DNA from 4 places in the Neorhizobium fuzhouense genome. Region 3 is predicted to be linked to each of the others. Evidence: predicted binding sites of a transcription regulator. Region 3 holds the regulator's gene; each other region holds the start of a gene.
The links. Region 3 encodes PhoB, which activates phosphate uptake and scavenging genes when phosphate is short. Its sites were predicted from a motif close to TGTCATNNANCTGTCAT; they were not measured.
Positions count from the first base shown of each region.

Region 1: ACEXP3_RS06600 (pyruvate kinase) is a predicted target of PhoB. The motif match lies at 2,900-2,916, and genes of this name have one in related genera.
Region 2: ACEXP3_RS04735 (BtaA family protein) is a predicted target of PhoB. The motif match lies at 1,834-1,850, and genes of this name have one in related genera.
Region 4: ACEXP3_RS15105 (glycerophosphodiester phosphodiesterase family protein) is a predicted target of PhoB. The motif match lies at 3,231-3,247, and genes of this name have one in related genera.

Region 1 is NZ_JBHFFP010000002.1:579,443-583,876, reverse strand. Features, by position in the region: gene ACEXP3_RS06615 (SRPBCC family protein) at 1-305, shown strand, start outside; gene ACEXP3_RS06610 (GFA family protein) at 305-721, shown strand; gene ACEXP3_RS06605 (RidA family protein) at 813-1,214, shown strand; gene ACEXP3_RS06600 (pyruvate kinase) at 1,242-2,741, opposite strand; gene ACEXP3_RS06595 (transglycosylase SLT domain-containing protein) at 3,024-3,593, opposite strand; gene ACEXP3_RS06590 (NAD(P)H-dependent oxidoreductase) at 3,662-4,243, opposite strand.
Region 2 is NZ_JBHFFP010000002.1:192,098-196,531, forward strand. Features, by position in the region: gene ACEXP3_RS04725 (transglycosylase SLT domain-containing protein) at 1-348, shown strand, start outside; gene ACEXP3_RS04730 (serine hydrolase domain-containing protein) at 368-1,744, opposite strand; gene ACEXP3_RS04735 (BtaA family protein) at 1,903-3,150, shown strand; gene ACEXP3_RS04740 (class I SAM-dependent methyltransferase) at 3,147-3,818, shown strand; gene ACEXP3_RS04745 (glycoside hydrolase family 25 protein) at 4,024-4,434, shown strand, end outside.
Region 3 is NZ_JBHFFP010000006.1:7,386-11,819, forward strand. Features, by position in the region: gene argF (ornithine carbamoyltransferase) at 1-373, opposite strand, end outside; gene ACEXP3_RS12185 (aspartate aminotransferase family protein) at 427-1,623, opposite strand; gene ACEXP3_RS12190 (GcrA family cell cycle regulator) at 2,053-2,616, shown strand; gene phoB (phosphate regulon transcriptional regulator PhoB) at 2,782-3,465, opposite strand; gene phoU (phosphate signaling complex protein PhoU) at 3,492-4,202, opposite strand; gene pstB (phosphate ABC transporter ATP-binding protein PstB) at 4,263-4,434, opposite strand, start outside.
Region 4 is NZ_JBHFFP010000008.1:36,483-40,916, reverse strand. Features, by position in the region: gene rbbA (ribosome-associated ATPase/putative transporter RbbA) at 1-325, shown strand, start outside; gene ACEXP3_RS15115 (ABC transporter permease) at 327-1,448, shown strand; gene ACEXP3_RS15110 (inositol monophosphatase family protein) at 1,461-2,252, opposite strand; gene ACEXP3_RS15105 (glycerophosphodiester phosphodiesterase family protein) at 2,252-3,166, opposite strand; gene ACEXP3_RS15100 (iron ABC transporter substrate-binding protein) at 3,431-4,423, shown strand.

The DNA.
Region 1 (4,434 bases), on a different contig from region 3:
GCGCCTGGGACGGCACCATCCATTGCGAGGTGCTGGAGGTCGTTCCGAACGAGCGCTTCTCCTACTCCTGGAAAGGCGGCGACGACGCCAATACAGGCTATGGCTCGCGCCTCGATACGGTCGTGACCTGGACGCTTGCCCCGACCACGCAAGGCACGCGGCTGCGGCTTGTCCACTCGGGCTTCGACCTTCCCCGCAACGAAACGGCCTACGCAAACATGAGCGGAGGATGGAAGACGGTGGTTCCCCGCATCTCTCCGCTGCTTGACGACGTTCAGCAAGCCCCCGACGAAGGAGAACAGTGATGAGCGATGCCTATACAGGAGGCTGCGCCTGTGGCGCGCTTCGCTACCGTGTTGAAGGCCAGCCGGCCGCCATGGTCGATTGCCAGTGCCGGCAGTGCCAGCGGGAAAGTGGAACCGGTCACCAATCGCATCTGGTCTTTCAGGCTGCCGAAGTCTTAAAAGGGGGCGATGCAACGGAGTGGGAACTGACCGGAGACAGCGGTACCGTCAAGCGGCGCGCCTTCTGCCCGGTGTGCGGCTCGCCCGTCTACATGACCTTTCCATCCATGCCGGATATCTTCATCATCCGTGCGGCAAGTCTCGATGATCCCGCCCGCTACACGCCCTCCATGGTGACCTGGACCGATGCAGCCCAAGCCTGGGACGTCATCGATCCTGCGCTGACCGCATTCCCGGCGATGCCGACGCGGGCCTGAAGGCGGGTGCATTTGAGTGCGGAAGCTCTTCCAGAGCCTCCCGACCCGGTTATAGTGGTGCTTGATCACCGGGAATCGATAAGGCAACGGCATGACGTCAGCAGCAAAACAGGTCTTCAACCCTCCTTCGGTTCGAAAGCCGTTCGGACACTATAACCACGGCCTTCTGGTGCCGCCGGGCGCGTCGCTTCTCGTCACGTCGGGGCAGCTCGGCATCGCGACCGATGACAGCATTCCCCCGGATGTGACGGGGCAGGTGGAGCTGTGTTTCGAGGCGATCCGGGCGATTCTCGATGAGGCCGGGATGAGCTTTGCCGATGTCATCCGCATTTCCGGCTTCGTCACCAGGCGGGAGGATTTTGCGCCCTATATGGCGGTGCGCGATCGCTACACGCTGGACCCGAAGCCGGTATCCACGCTGATTATCGTTGGCGGCTTTACGCGGCCGGAATTTCTGGTCGAGGTAGAGGTGACCGCCGCCAAGGTGTTTTGACGGCGGCGCCTTGGAGACGGGACGCGGTTAGTCCGGCCAGGATTGCAGTGCCCGCAGCATCGGCGTTTTCTTGAAAATATGGCCGTCCATGCGCGCGAGGAGAGTGTCGAGCAGGGTGACGGCTTCAGCCACCGCCGGCCCCTTGTTCAGCATGACGCATTCGGCCCGCGCCGCCATTGCCGCATCGGTCATTTCTCCGCGCGAGGGAAGGCCGGTTTTGACCAGATCTTCCAGCACCTGGGTCGCCCAGATGGTCGGCACGGAGGCCGATTCGCAGATCCACAGGATTTCCTCCTGCATTTCCGCCACGCGCTCGAAGCCGATTTCAGCCGCCAGGTCCCCGCGCGCGATCATCACGCCGAAGGGGCGCTGGTGGCGCAGCGCCGTGGCGATCAGGACGGGAAGGTTGCGCACCGCAGCCGGCTGTTCGATCTTGGCCACGAGACCCAGCCTGCCTTTTCTGGCCCCCGCACCCTCTGCGCGGCCAGCCTCTGCGCCGTCATGGCGGCGAAGAGCTTCCTCCAGAAGATCGATATCCTCTGACCGGCTGACGAAGGAATAGCCGATCATGTCGGCGCATTCGACGACGCTCATCAGGTCCGCCTCGTCCTTGGCGGTGAGCGGCGAAAGACCAAGCGCCGTATCGGGCAGGTTCAGCCCCTTTTCCGGTTTGATCTTGGTGCCGCCCGTCTTGCAGCGGGTGACGCGGATGAGCGCGGCACCCTCCGACAGCGCCTCGACCACGCCTTCCAGCTTTCCGTCGTCATAGCGCACGCGGTCGCCGAGCGACAGCCGGGTGACGATCTGCGGCAGCGACACCGATGCGCAGACCCGCGCCTCGCCGGCAAGCGCCGGTTCTCCCTCGGCCACCAGCCGGAAGAGATCGCCGACGTCGAGCTTGGTGCCCTTGACCGGCACCACGGCCTCCGTGCGGATTTTGGGACCGGCAATATCCATGAGGATCTTCACCTGGCGTCCCAGCCGCTCGCCGGCTTCGCGCGCATGGCCGGCCATGGCGCGCCAGGCCTCGCGATCGTCATGGGCGCAGTTGATGCGGGCAATGGTCATGCCGCGCGCCACGAGATCGGCCACCATGTCGGGGGCTTCGGCCGCCTCGCTCGGAAGCGTCACCATGATGCGGCAGTGCCGATGCGAGGGCTCCGGCCCCAGTAGCTCGTCTGCCGCTGCGGCAAGGGCTGACTCACCGTCAAAGAACGCCGCTTCCGTCGGGCGTGGGAATGGCGGGGCGGCACCGGTTGCCGCCGCAAGGCTTGCCAGCACCGCATCGAGCGTCGGCAGCACGCGACCTTCCAGCCGCCCGAGCGAGGAAAAGCCGAGCCGCATCAGAAGCCGCTGCAGGGGGCGGATATCGCGCCGGCGCAGCGTCAGATAGTGTGAGAGATTGGCAAGGCGCTTGCAGTCCCGGTCGGAGACGGGCGCTTTCGAAAACAGAGCATCGGCAAGCGGTACGGCACTCTCGGCGATCGCTGTACGCAGCTCCACAAGTTCGTCGAAGAGCGCCTGCATTGCGCTAGCATCCTCTTCGCTGGTCTCCAAAACGTCCTGTCGGTTGCCCGGGGCGACGCCGTTTGCCGCGTCTGCGGCTCCGGCTGGAATAATGGTGTCTCTCTGTGCCTGAAGCATGGTGTTCTCCGCATCGCTGGGCCCAAGGCTGGGCTGCGGAGTTGACGGTGGTATGACAGGAAACGGCCGGCCTTGCGCCAGCGCAAATCCGGCCGTCAGATTGATCGCAGTGCGACGTCTTGGCGCAAGGGAAACCCGGCTTTGGCGCCGGCAAACGCGTCCTGCCTAGTAACCGCAGGCGCGCAGCTGGTTCTCGTAGCGGCTGGCCATGCTGGCCGAGCGTTGTGCCGCCTGGCGGGTGCCGGAGGAAAACTCGCCGCGTTCATAGCCGCTATGGCCGGAATAATAGGCGAGGTAGAGCCGGTAGCCGTCCTGGAGCGGGATGCCGTTCGTGTCATGGCTCTTGCGGTGATACCAGCCGACGAAATCGATGGCGTCGCCGAAGTCGGAGCGGCTGGCCCCCCAGCGACCGGTCTCGCGGCGATAGGTCTCCCAGGTGCCGTCGAGCGCCTGCGCATAGCCATAGGCAGAGGAGGCGCGCGTCCAGGGAATGAAGCCCAGGAGCTTGGTGCGCGGCGGCCGGGCGCGGGCACGGAAACCGGATTCCGTATAGATCGTCGCCATCAGAACCGGAACCGGCACACCGTATCGTTGTGAAGCAGTCCTTGCGTCGCGGGCCCAGTTGTTGAACAGTCCATCACGTTGTGCGAATATGGCGCAGGCATTGTCGATCCTGCTGGGGGCGGTACCGCACCCAACCAGCATCAGAAGGGCGATCAGAAAGACAATGCGCATCGCTTAACCTCTTGTTCCAAGAGATTTATAGCGATGAAAATTTAACGATGTCTTTAAATGATACAATCTTAAAAGTGTATCATTTCCGTCTTCACACGCATGAGGAACGCAGCGCGCGTGGCCTCGGTACAGTTGTTCATGTCGTAATGGGCGAGGAATTTAACCGGCGCGCCGAGGGCGATTTGTGCCCGGATGACACGCTTGATGATCTTTTTCGGCGGGTCCCCGACGAGAAACGCGCGCATGGGCGTGCCGCCATAGGTCAGGACGGCGCCGAGCTTGCGGATGTGGCGAAGCGTCGGCGTGAGCTTTCCGTCCTGAAGACCGAAGGAGACGCCGGGCAGCCAGACCCGATCGAAATAGCCCTTCAGCATGGCGGGAAAGCCGAAATTCCACACCGGCGTGCAGATGACCAGCCCCTCGGCCTGTTTCAGGCGTTCCACGTAGCTCTCGAGCCCCGCCATGTTGTCCGGGTAATCGTGATAGATCCGCCTTCCATGGGCGGAGAGGACCGGATCGAACCCTTCCGCATAGAGATCGCAGGCATCGACCGTATGACCGGCCTCCGCAAGGCTTGCGCAGGTCTGGCGAAACAGCGCCTTGCCATAGCTTTCCTCGACGGGGTGGGAGTGCAGAACCAGTACGCGCATCAGCAAAGCTCCAAATCTTGGTCCGGTGCGACCCCCGCCCGGACGTCAGGTCAAAACTTCCGCGCCGTTTGTCCCAGCACCGCATTCCCTCGCCGCCCAGCCGAGAAAAATAGGGATGCCATGTGATTGATCGCATGAGCCGGTGCGCCCGGCCGGGAGTACCTTCGGAATGGATAAAGTGGCGGTTAATC
Region 2 (4,434 bases), on a different contig from region 3:
ACGCCGACCCTGAACAAGCTGATCAAGCGCTATGCGGGCATGTACGGCGTGCCGGAATCACTCGTCCACCGCGTCGTGCACCGCGAAAGCCGCTACGACCCGAAGGCCTACAACAAGCGCGGCTATTTCGGCCTCATGCAGATCAAGTATTCCACCGCCAAGTCCATGGGATATAGCGGCACGCCGGAAGGCCTGCTGGATGCCGAAACCAACCTGAAATACGCCATCAAATATCTGCGCGGCGCCTGGCTGGTGGCCGATAACGAGCCGGATGACGCCATCGGTCTTTATGCGCGCGGCTACTACTATGATGCCAAGCGCAAGGACATGCTGAACGTTCTGAAGTAAGCGGCCAGGGGCGCGGTCGTTACAGCGCTTTAAGCAATGCCGCTACCAGCGCGTCCGACCGGTATCCTTTCGCTGCCGGCGTCAGCCCCAGGCGCACCACGACGAGCCCTTTTGACGGAATGACCGTCACGCTTTGTCCGTCATGCCCTTCCAGAGCAAACTGATCCTGAGGGACGACCGCGCGAAACGCCCCCTCCCCCGTCCTTTGACGAGCAAGCCATGTCTGCATGCGCGAATAGCGCCCGCCAGACGTCGCATTTTCCTGCGACATGTCTGCCACCAGATGGGGTGGCAGGATGCTGCGGCCCTGCCATTCCCCGCGCTTGGCAAGGACAAGGCCGAAGCGGGCCCAGTCGCGGGCTGTGGCATACATGTAGGAACTGCCGGCAAAGGTTCCGGTCTCATCCAGCTCCATCACCGCGCTTGCCATGCCGAGCGGCTCAAACAGCGCCTTGCGCGGATAGGCGAGCGCCTCGGCCTTCTCCGTGAACCGGTCCATCCACAGGCGCGAGAGCAGCATGGCCGTGCCGGACGAATAGTGGAAGCCCGTCCCCGGCGTTCGTGCAAGCGGCAGGCTTGCAGCAAAACCGGCCATGTCGGGCTCGAGGAACAGCATCCGGGTCACATCCGCCACGGCACCGTAATCCTCGTTGAAGGCAAGCCCGCTTTCCATGGCAAGCAGCTGCGCAAGGGTGATGTCGGCACGCTCATCACCTTTCCAGGCGCCAAACAGGCCCTTGTCGGCAAGCGTCATGCGCCCGTCGCGGATCATGGTGGCAACGAGCGCGGCATTCACCGATTTCGTCATCGACCAGCCGAGGAGCGGCATCCGGCCGTCAAAGCCTTGCCCGTAGCGCTCGCCGACGATGCGGCCGTCCTTGACCACCACGACTGCCCTTAGCCCCGGCCCCGTCAGGTCGTCGCGAGACAGGATGTCGCCGATGTCCGGCCGGGTGACCACCGTTTCACCTTCAGGCCAAAGAGCCTTGGTGTCGACCGGTGCCTTTGCCGGCGCTTCGGCCGATGCAGCGGCTGTGGGAAGCCTTGCCGGGGTCTTCCCATCCGCAAGCAGCGCGCAGCCAAAGCCCTCGCGGTAAACGGCGGTTGCCGGCGCGATGGCGCCAAGAATTGCGGCATGCACCCGCCCCGCATCCCGGTCCACGGCAACCCGCATCAGGCGAAGCAGCGGATGGCCCGGCGCCTGCACATCTTCCGACAGCACCTCTGCCGATTCGCGCCCGGCCAGAAACACATTCGAGCAGACGATCTTGGCCGCATAGCCGCTTCCGACCCGCAACAGCGCAGGCGGGGCGACATAGAGCCAGACCAGGCAGGCGATGAGCACCAGCACCACGAAGACGAGAAAAAACCGAACAAGACGAAGCACAAGGCGCATGAAACCAATCCCGCTGGACAGCCGCGGCGCTCTCTTCGAACCGAGCAGCCGCGGCGAGCTTCGGCCCCAAGTACGGCGGCATAAGGACACGTCATGAAACTGTAGCAGCAGGCGGCTACAGCCATTTGACACGCAGGGCGAGACGACAGGGGTTGAGCATGGCCGAGATCGCACCGGAAGCCGGGTTTCTGAAAAACGGAAAGCTGAAGACTGCATTGCTGCAGCACAAGGCGTTGTCGAAGAGCGGCTTTTCCGAGCGCCTGTTCGGCCTGTTGTTTTCCGGCCTCGTCTATCCGCAGATCTGGGAGGATCCGGATGTCGACATGGCCGGCATGGAACTGGCGGCCGGGCACAGCATCGTCACCATCGGGTCCGGTGGCTGCAACATGCTGGCCTACCTCTCCCGCTCGCCGCGCTCCATCGACGTGGTGGATCTTAATCCGCATCATATCGCGCTCAACCGCCTGAAGCTGCAAGCCTTTGCCGCCCTTCCCGCCCATGCCGACGTGGTGCGCTTTCTGGCCACCGAAAATGCCCGAACCAACGGGCGCGCGTTTGATCTCTTCATTGCGCCGAAGCTTGACGAGACCACCCGCTCCTACTGGCAGAAGCGAAGCCTCACGGGGCGCCGCCGCATCTCCGTGTTCGAGCGCAATATCTACCGCACCGGCCTGCTCGGCCGCTTCATTGCCGCAGGTCACCTTCTGGCGCGGCTGCATGGCGTCAACCTCACCGAAATGGCGACCATGGGATCGCTGCGTGAACAGCGGCAGTTTTTCGATACCCGCATCGCACCGCTTTTCGACAAGCCGCTGATCCGCTGGCTGACGAGCGCCAAAAGCTCGCTGTTCGGCCTTGGCATTCCGCCGCAGCAATATGACGAACTGGCAAGCCTTGCCGCGGATGGTTCGATTGCGCCGGTGCTGCGCCAGCGTCTGGAAAAGCTCGCCTGCCACTTTCCGCTTCGCGACAATTATTTCGCCTGGCAGGCCTTTGTACGCCGCTATGCGCTGCCGCACGAGGGTTCGCTGCCGACCTACCTGAAGGCGGAACACTACCGGACCATCCGCAACAATGTGCCGCGCGTTGCCGTCCATCATGAAACCTTTACCGATCTCCTGTCGCACAAGGCCGCCGGCACCGTGGATCGCTATGTGCTGCTCGATGCGCAGGACTGGATGAACGACCGCCAGCTCAACGATCTCTGGGCTGAAATCAGCCGCACCGCCGCACCGGGCGCCCGCGTCATCTTCCGCACGGCTGCCGAAAAGAGCATTATCGAGGGCCGCCTTTCGCCGGCGATCCGTGATCAGTGGCGCTATCTCGACGTCCGCTCGCAGGAGCTGAACCTGCAGGACCGTTCGGCGATCTATGGCGGCTTCCACATCTATGAGCGCGCCGCATGACGACCTTTGGCGAAACACGTCCCTTGCCGGCAGCAGACCATGCGGCACGCATGGACCGGATGTATCGCTACCAGCGCCATATCTACGACCTGACGCGCAAATACTATCTTCTCGGGCGTGACCGGGCGATTGCCGATCTTGCGGTGCCGACCGATGGGACGCTTCTGGAAGTCGGCTGCGGCACCGGCCGAAACCTGCTTCTGGCACACCGGCTCTATCCACGCGCACGCCTTTTCGGCCTCGACATCTCCGCCGAAATGCTGGCAACGACACGCGCCAATTTTCGCGGCAAGGCGACAGAGCCGACGCTTTCCGTCGCCGATGCCACGACGTTTTCCGCCGCAGACTTTGGGGTCGACGGGTTCGATCGCATCCTGATTTCCTACGCGCTGTCGATGATTCCCGATTGGCAGGGCGCGCTTGTGGCGGCGCTTTCGGCGCTGAAACCGGGCGGATCGCTGCATATCGTCGACTTCGGCCAGCAGGAAAACCTCCCCGCATGGTTTCGCAGCGGCCTCAAGGCCTGGCTCTCACGATTTCATGTGACGCCGCGGGCAGACCTTGCCGAAGCGCTCGAAGCCCGCCTTGCGGAATTCCATGCCGACATGATGTTCGAGACGATCGGCCGCGGCTATGCCTGGCACGCGATCATCCGGCGCAGCATCTGAAACCATTCCCTGCGATAACCACTTGAGAACGGGTGCGTTTTAGCGCAATCTCATGGGACGTGGCGCGCGGGCGGAGAAGGCATGGCGTCGCGTAAGGGAATTTTTACGACGATATGGTTATCAAGACCCTAGCTCGTTGTTTTCGGCTGGTGCTTCGGCCCCCGTCGGCCAAGCGATACGTGTCGCGCTCACCTACGGAATTGCCATGCGTCGATTTCTCTTCGTCCTCCTCTCGACAGCCGTCCTTGCGACGGGCTGCACCTCGACAAGCTATGATTTCATGTCGACAGGATCGATCAGGAAGCCGAAGTTCCAGGATACGGATCCTCAGGATTTCGGCGCGAACCACCCCGACCGCCACGAGATCCATGGCATCGACATTTCCAAATGGAACGGCGACATCGACTGGGCAACCGTGAGGCGCAGCGGCGTATCCTTCGTCTTCATCAAGGCGACCGAAGGCAAGGACAGGATCGATCCGGCGTTCGACACGAACTGGCGCAATGCGGCTCAGGCCGGCCTTGCCCACGCGCCCTATCATTTCTACTATTTCTGCTCGAGCGCCGACGAACAGGCCGACTGGTTCATCGCCAATGTGCCGAAGGCGGCAAGCAGC
Region 3 (4,434 bases):
TGATGACGGGCACTGTCGCATGTTCGGCAAGCTCCAGCAGGCGCTTGTGATCGGTGGTGCGGATCATGATGGCATCGACATAGCGCGACAGGACCTTGGCCGTGTCGCCAATAGTTTCGGCGCGGCCGAGCTGCATTTCGGTGCCGGAGAGAAACAGCGTCTCGCCGCCGAGCTGGCGCATGCCGACATCGAAGGATACGCGGGTGCGCGTCGACGGCTTTTCGAAGATCATCGCCAGCATCTTGCCGGCGAGCGGCTTGTCCGCCGTGCCGGCCTTGGTGGCCTGCTTGCGGGTGCGGGCGTCGTCGAGAATGCTGCGCAGTTCCCCGGACGAAACCGCCGAGAGATCGAGAAAATGCTTAGGTGATGCCATGGTCCAATCCATCGGGGCGCCGTCCGGCGGCCCTTGCGTTACGAAAGAGCCCGTCAGGCCGTTTTCTTCAACTGTTCGCGGCTGAGCTTTTCGGCAGCCCGTTCGATGCGCGCCAGACCCTCGCGGGCCTCATCCGCCGTGACCACCAGAGGCGGCAGCAGGCGGATGACGTTATCCCCGGCGGGAACGCCGAGCAGATGCTCCTCCCGCATGGCAAGCGCCAGATCGCCGGCCGGCACGCGCGCCTTGATGCCGAGCATCAGGCCTTCGCCGCGGATCTCCTCGATCACATCGGGAAAACGGTCTTTTAGCGAAGCAAGGCCCTGACGGAAGACGAGCGCCACGTCACGCACGTTTTCCAGAAAGCCATCAGCAAGCACGACGTCAAGCACGGCATTGCCGACGGCCATGGCGAGCGGATTGCCGCCATAGGTCGTGCCGTGGATGCCGGGCTTCATGCCGGACGCTGCCTCGGCGGTTGCAAGGCAGGCCCCGAAAGGAAAGCCGCCGCCGATGCCCTTGGCAACGGCCATGATATCGGGCGCGATGCCGGTTGCCTCATAGGCGAAGAATTTTCCGGTACGGCCAACGCCGGACTGCACTTCATCGAACATCAGGAGAATGCCGCGGTCATCGCAGATCTGGCGCAGCTCGCGCAGGAATTCCTTGGCGACGACGCGGATACCGCCCTCGCCCTGGATCGGCTCGATCAGCAGGGCTGCGGTGTTTTCCGTGATGGCGGCCTTCAGCGCCTCGAGATCGCCGAAGGGAACCTGGTCAAAGCCTTGCGCCTTCGGGCCGAAGCCCTCCATGTATTTTTCCTGGCCGCCGGCGGCGATCGTCGCGATCGTGCGGCCATGGAAGGCGCCTTCGAAGGTGATGATGTGGAATTTTTCCGGGTGACCCTTGGAAAAATGGTAGCGGCGGGCGGTCTTGATGGCGCATTCCAGCGCTTCCGCGCCCGAATTGGTGAAGAACACCTTATCGGCAAAGGTCGCCTCGACCAGACGACGGGCCAGCCGCTCCTGATCGGGGATCTCGTAGAGGTTGGACAGGTGCCAGACCTTTTCGGCCTGATCCTTCAGGGCCTGGACCAGATGCGGGTTGGAATGGCCGCAGGAGGTGACGGCGACGCCCGCACCGAAATCGAGATATCGCTCGCCCGTTTCCGTCACGAGCCAGACCCCCTCGCCACGCGTAAAACGCAGCGGGGCCCGTGCAAAGGTGTCGAAAAGCGCGGCTTCAGCCATGGCGACATCACTCCTTGGGCAATCATCCGTCCAAGCGCCCGCGGGCTGCCCGAACGCAAACCAGAAATCAAAAATGCCGCCTTGAGCGGCGGCAGGCGCACTATCTGCATTTCAGGATCAACTGTCAACAAATCGCTTGAATTCCGGGGGATTTCCGCTGCGTGAGGCTGGCTTGCGCCAGGCTTTCGCGCTGTGACAAAAAAGACTCGCCTTAAAAGCAAGTTGGGGAAAACCCGGAAATCGATTCGCGGCGATTCCACCGACTCTTGTCAGCGAGTCCCCGGGCCGATAGGTTAAAGATCAATTACTAGACTGCATGCGGCGGAACTAGTCACCAAACGTATAGATATGGTATGTCCGGCAGGAAATCCTCCCGCCGGAGGGTGAACGATTCTGTCTCGCACAGATGCTCTAAGGCGGAGAGACAGCATGAACTGGACGGACGAGCGCGTCGAGAGACTAAAGCGGCTTTGGGCCGAAGGCCTGAGCGCAAGCCAGATCGCCACACAGCTGGGCGGCGTCAGCCGCAACGCCGTGATCGGCAAGGTGCATCGCCTCAACCTGCCGGGCCGCGCAAAGGCCGGCGGCACGCAGGCAACGGCGCGCACCGCGCCCGCCAAGCGCACCACGTCGGCGCCGCGCGCACCAAACTTTGCCGCCCGCACCCCGGCCGGCGCCCCCACCCGCACCGTTACCCGTCCGCTCGGCGCCACGCTGGTGACGGAAGAGGTCGAGGCCGAAGCCGCCGAACCGGCAGAATTCAAGGCACCGAGCAATGTCGTCGTGCCGATGTCGCGCAAGCTGTCGCTGACGGATCTCACCGAGCGCACCTGCAAGTGGCCGATGGGCGACCCGCTGAAGGACGATTTCCACTTCTGCGGTTCGGAATCTGCCGATACCTCGCCCTATTGCAAGTATCACGCGCGGCTTGCCTACCAGCCGGTGAACGAGCGTCGCAAGGCCGCCAACATCTCGGCCGCTGCCCGCGCCTGATCCTTAAGGGATCGTCAGCCGATGCGAACGAAAAACGGGCCCCGCGCCCGTTTTTTTTGCGCGCTCGGCAGTGACCGGTGACTGGGGACAAGACAAACGCCCGGCAGCAGGGCCACCGGGCGTTGAACGTTTTGGGTCTGGCAAAACCGGCGTGCGGGGACCGCCTCAGGCTTCCATCGAATAGCCGGCGCCGCGCACGGTGCGGATCACATCCTGCATGTTGGAAAAGTTGAGCGCCTTGCGCAGGCGCCCGACATGCACGTCGACGGTGCGCTCGTCCACGTAGATATCGTGACCCCAGACGCCATCGAGAAGCTGCGAGCGCGAATAGACGCGGCCGGGCGATGTCATCAGGAATTCCAGCAGGCGAAACTCGGTGGGCCCAAGCCGCACTTCGCGGCTCTTGCGGTGAACGCGATGCGTTTCGCGGTCGAGTTCGATATCGCCGCAGCGCAGCACGCTCGACAGAACCTCCGGCCGGGCGCGGCGCAGCATGGCTTTCACACGCGCCATCAGTTCCGGCGTCGAGAAGGGCTTTACCACATAGTCGTCGGCACCGGTCGCCAGACCGCGCACACGCTCGCTTTCCTCGCCGCGTGCCGTCAGCATGATGATCGGCAGGCGTTCGGTATCCGGACGCATGCGCAGGCGCCGGCAAAGCTCGATGCCGGAGACGCCCGGCAGCATCCAGTCGAGGATCAAGAGATCCGGCAACCGCTCCTGCAGGCGGATTTCCGCCTCGTCGCCGCGCAGGATGGTCTCGACCTCGTAGCCTTCGGCCTCGAGATTATAGCGCAGGAGGACGCTGAGAGCTTCCTCGTCCTCCACAACCGCAATTTTGGGCAGCATGGTTCAGGCACTCCGTCAGTATGGCCTTACTCGGCCACGGCACCAAGCGTGTTGGACGTATCATCCTTGGGGCGCTCGCCTTCCGGCTGGGCACCGGTTGCAATGTAATAGATCGTCTCGGCGATGTTGGTGGCATGGTCGCCGATGCGCTCGATGTTCTTGGCGCAGAACAGGAGATGCGTGCACGACGTGATGTTGCGCGGGTCTTCCATCATGTAGGTCAGCAGCTCGCGGAACAGCGAGGTGTACATGGCATCGATTTCCTCGTCGCGCTGGCGGATGGCTTCCGCCTTCTGCACCGAGCGGCTGGAGAACACATCGAGCACTTCCTTCAGCTGCACGAGCGCCAGCTCGGACAGATGCTCGAGGCCACGGGCAAGCTTGCGCGGAACGCCGGTGCCCTGCACGGCAATGACGCGCTTGGCGGTGTTCTTGCCCAGATCGCCGACGCGCTCGAGATCGGCTGCAATGCGCAGCGTGCCGATGATTTCGCGCAGATCCGCCGCCATCGGCTGGCGCTTGGCAATCGTCACGATCGCCTTTTCCTGGATCTCGCGCTCGGCGTGATCGAGGATCACGTCGTCGGAGATGACCTTCTGGGCAAGCGCGCCATCGGAATTGACGAGCGCGCGCACGGCATCGCCGCACATCTGCTCGGCAAGGCCGCCCATTTCGGAAATGCGGCGGTTGAGGTATTTCAGGTCTTCGTCATAGGCCGAAAGGATGTGCGAAGGCATTTTGGCGTCCTCGGATAGGGGTGTCAGCACAAGGCGGCAGGCAGGGATCGGCGGCGGCAATCAGCCGAAGCGACCCATGATGTAGTCCTGCGTGCGCTGATCATCCGGGTTGGTGAACATCTTGTCGGTGTCGTTCTCCTCGACCAGCTGGCCGAGGTGGAACATGGCGGTGCGCTGCGAGACGCGGGCCGCCTGCTGCATCGAGTGGGTCACGATGACGATGGTGTAATTG
Region 4 (4,434 bases), on a different contig from region 3:
CTATGTCAGCGCCGCCACGGGGTTTGGTCTCGTGGTGTCGAGTTTCGTGCGCAGCCAGGTGGCGGCGATCTTTGCGACCGCCATCGTTGCCATGATCCCGGCGGTCAATTTTTCAGGCCTTCTGGTGCCGGTGTCGTCTCTGTCGGGGGGCGGGCGGCTGATGGGTTTCAGTTTTCCCTCTGCCTGGTACCAGCCGATCACCGTCGGCGTCATCACCAAGGGGCTGGGGCTTGCGCAACTGTGGACGAACATTCTGGTGCTGGCGGGTTTCGCCGTCCTTTACATCCTGATCGCGCTTGTGGCGCTGCGCAAGCGGAGTGCCTGAGATGAAACAGAAGCTTGCCCGCATCATGCGTCTCGGCATCAAGGAGCTGTACAGCCTGAAGGCCGATCCGGTGATGATAATCCTCATCCTCTATGCCTTCACCATCGCCATCTATACGGTGGCGACAGGGGCAAAGTCGGAGGTGGAAAACGCCTCCGTTGCAGTGGTTGACGAAGACCGCTCCATGCTGTCGGCGCGACTGCGCGACGGGCTGATGCAACCCTTCTTCCAGACGCCGGTGCTGATCGAGGCGCCGGATGTCGATCCGGCCATGGATGGCGGCACCTACACCTTCGTCCTGGAAATTCCGCCGAATTTCGAACGCGACGTCATCGCCGGCAGACGGCCTTCGGTGCAGATCGCCGTCGATGCCACCGCCATGTCGCTTGCCGGCACCGGCGCCACCTATATCCAGAGCATCATTCGCCAGGAAGTCGCCGCCGCCCTGCCGAAACAGGTCACAGCCTCCCCGATCAACCTCGTCATCAGCGCCCGCTTCAACCCCAACCTGATGTCGACATGGTTCAACGCGGTGATGCAGGTCATCAACAATGTCACCATGCTGTCGGTGATCCTCACGGGAGCCGCCCTCATCCGCGAGCGCGAACATGGCACAATCGAGCATCTTCTGGTGATGCCGGTGACGCCCGGCGAGATCATGCTGTCGAAGATCTGGGCGAACGGGCTGGTGATCGTCGTGGCCGCCGTGCTGTCGCTCGTGGTGGTGGTGGAGCGGGTGCTGCATGTCCCCATTGCCGGCTCGCTCGGTCTCTTCATCGCATCCGCCGTACTCTACCAGTTCTCGGTGACCTCGCTCGGCATCCTGATTGCCACCGCCTCCACTTCCATGGCGCAGTTCGGCCTCATCGCAATCCCGGTGCTGATCGCGATGAACCTTCTGTCGGGCAGCACGACGCCGATGGAAAGCATGCCGGTCTTCCTGCAGACCGTCATGCAGATCTCGCCCTCGACGCATTTCGTCGCCCTGTCGCAGGCGATCCTCTATCGCGGCGCAGACTTTTTCATCGTCTGGCCGCAGATGCTGGCGCTCGCCGTCGTCGGCTGCGGTTTCTTTGCCCTGGCGCTCCTGCGCTTCCGCCGCTCGCTGATGTCTGCGGCGTGAAGCGTGGGGATCTCAACCGGCTGCGGCAAGCAGTTCCGGCTCACGGAGCTCCGGCCAGAAGGGCTCGGTGGCTGCCATGAGGGCCGGCGTTGCCGCGGCGATATAGGGAATGCCGTCGCGGGTGCCGATGCGCACGTCAAGGCCTGCCTCGCGCGCCAGAACCGCGCCGCCGGCAATGTCCCACATGGTCGTGTACTTCTGCAGGTGGCCGTCATAGGTGCCACGGGCGGAAAACACGAGGCCCATCGAGGTGGAGCGGATCGACTGCACCACCCAGCCGGCATGGCGAAGGCCGACCGTCAGCGCCGCCACGCCTTCGGCCTCGGCGGCAGCACTGTCGCCGAGCGACATCATGCGCACGTCTTCAAAGGTGGTATCGCGCACGAAAGGCGTTCCGTTGAGGAAGAGGCCGGTGCCATCGGCCGCCGCATAGATCTCGCCCATCGCCGGCATGGCAACGACGCCGAGTTCCGGCCTGCCATGGCGCACGAAGCCGAGCGAAATGCCCCAGAGCGGCGAGCCGCGCAGGAAATTCGTCGTGCCGTCGATCGGATCGACGATCCAGTAGGCGTCGTCGGCAACGCCGCCCATTTCCTCGCCGAGCACCGTTTCGCCCGGAAAAGCCTCTGCCAACCGGTCGCGCACCAGCTGCTCGACGGCCGTATCGGCCTCGGAGACGAAATCCTGGAACCCCTTGGCGCGGGTGGCAATGCTGGTGCGGTCCCTGTGAAACCTGAGCGCCAGTTCCATGGCCTCTGCAATCACCTTGGAGGCACGCTCCAGCCGTTCATGGGAAATCGTCATCACTTGCCTTCTGCGCCAAAGCGCCCGTTGAGCCATGTCCTGAAAGCTGCGACCTCGTCCGTCTGGATGGCGCCGACGCCGGCATCGACCAGCGCACCCCATACCGCATCCGGCTCGGCCAGAGCCCGCGTATCGTTGAAATCGAGACAATGGGAAACGTCAAGCGTGTTGATCCAGAGGCGGATGTTCTGGCGCTCGAGTTCCGCATGGCCCGTCTCAAGATCGGCGATGTCCTTGAACTTCACCTCGATCATCGGGGCTGAAAGCGGCGCGATGCGGGCAAGATCCTCGGCGAACCGGCCGGGGCGAACGGCAAACATCGGCATATGCGGGATCCTGCCAAACCAGTCGGCGTCGAGAATGTCAAAATGCTGCGCATCAAGATCGATATCGGTCTTCACCAGCACCTGATCGGCGATGCCCAGGCGCAGCACCGTCTCCATCACCTGGGGCAGGTCGCGGGCAAATTTCGTGTCGATGTTGACGGTGATTTTTCCGCGCGCCTCTTCCAGAATCTCTTCGAGCGTCGGCACGCCTTCCTGAGTGAGAGCGGCATCCGCGCCGCCGGCGCCGGTCTTCAGCATGGCGCGGCGCACCGTCTCGAACGGCAATTGGGCGACGGTGCCGGTGCCAGTCGTGGTGCGGTCAAGCGTCGCATCGTGGATCACCACCAGCCGGCCATCAAGCGTCGCCTGCGTGTCGATCTCGATCATGTCGACGCCGGCTGCGATGGCGGCACGCACGGAAGCCAGCGAATTTTCCGCCGTTTCCCGCCAGAAGCCGCGATGGGCAATCGTCAGAATTGCCGGGTTGCGGCGTGAGGACAGGGCTTTCACATCCGCCGCAAGGAAAGGCTTAAGTGGTTCTGCAAAAAGGGTTTCTTCATCGACAATCGCATTTGATGCGCCGCTCATGGCTAAGCTCTCCTGGGGGTCCATGCGGGTGGCACGGGATGGCGCACTCCTTAAACCCGCAGTGATGAGAGTTTTGTGACACAGGCCGCCAACGTGTCAGCAAACGCGCCTGCAACTCCTTGTATTGATGGCTCTTTCGATCACGCAATCGTGCGGGGGCAAAGCCGATCAATGTTGACTGTCACTATCCGCTTTATATAACGCTCATCCGACATCCTGATGAGACCCGCCATGGAGGCAAACTTGATTTCCTATCGAAACGCCATGAGCCGCATCGCGCTTGCGCTGTCCCTGTCCTCGATCGCAACGGTCGGGCATGCGCAGGTGGCAGACAGCCTCACCATCTACAATGCGCAGCACGAGGGCCTGACCCAGGAATGGGTGAAGGCGTTTACCGAAGAGACGGGCATTGCGGTGACCGTGCGCAACGGATCGGACATGGAGTTTGCCAACCAGATCGTGCAGGAAGGCGCCAATTCGCCGGCAGACCTCTTCCTCACCGAAAATTCCCCGGCCATGACCCTGGTGGACGGGGCAGGGCTGTTCGAACCGGTGGATGCGGCAACGCTTGCGCAGGTGCCGGACGGCTTCAAGCCCTCCAACGGCCATTGGGTCGGCATTGCCGCCCGCTCCACCGTCTTTGCCTATGACAAGACGAAGCTTTCCGAAGACAAGCTGCCGAAGACCATGGCCGAGCTTGCCGAGCCGGCCTGGAAGGGCCGCTGGGCCGCCTCGCCATCGGGCGCCGATTTCCAGGCCATCGTTGGCGCCTTCCTGGAGCTGAAGGGCGAAGCGGCAACGGCCGCATGGCTGAAGGGCATGAAGGAAAACTTCGCCCCCTACCGCGGCAATTCCACCGCCATGAAGGCCGTCAATGCCGGTCAGGTCGAAGGCGCGCTGATCTATCACTACTATTATTTCGGTGATCAGGCCCGCACCGGCGAAAACAGCAAGAACGTCGCCCTGCATTATTTCCGCAATCAGGATCCGGGCGCCTTCGTCAGCGTATCGGGCGGCGGAATTCTGGCCTCCAGCAAGCACAAGCAGCAGGCCCAGGCCTTCCTGAAGTGGCTGACGGCGAAGGGCGGCCAGGACATCCTGCGCACCGGCACCTCCTTCGAATATGCCGTGGGTCGCGACGCAGCCTCCAACAAGGCGCTGGTGCCACTTGCCGATCTCAATGCCCCCAAGGTCGATCCGGCGCATCTCAACAATGCCAAGGTCACGGATCTGATGACGGCGGCCGGAATCCTCTGATTTTAGCCGGC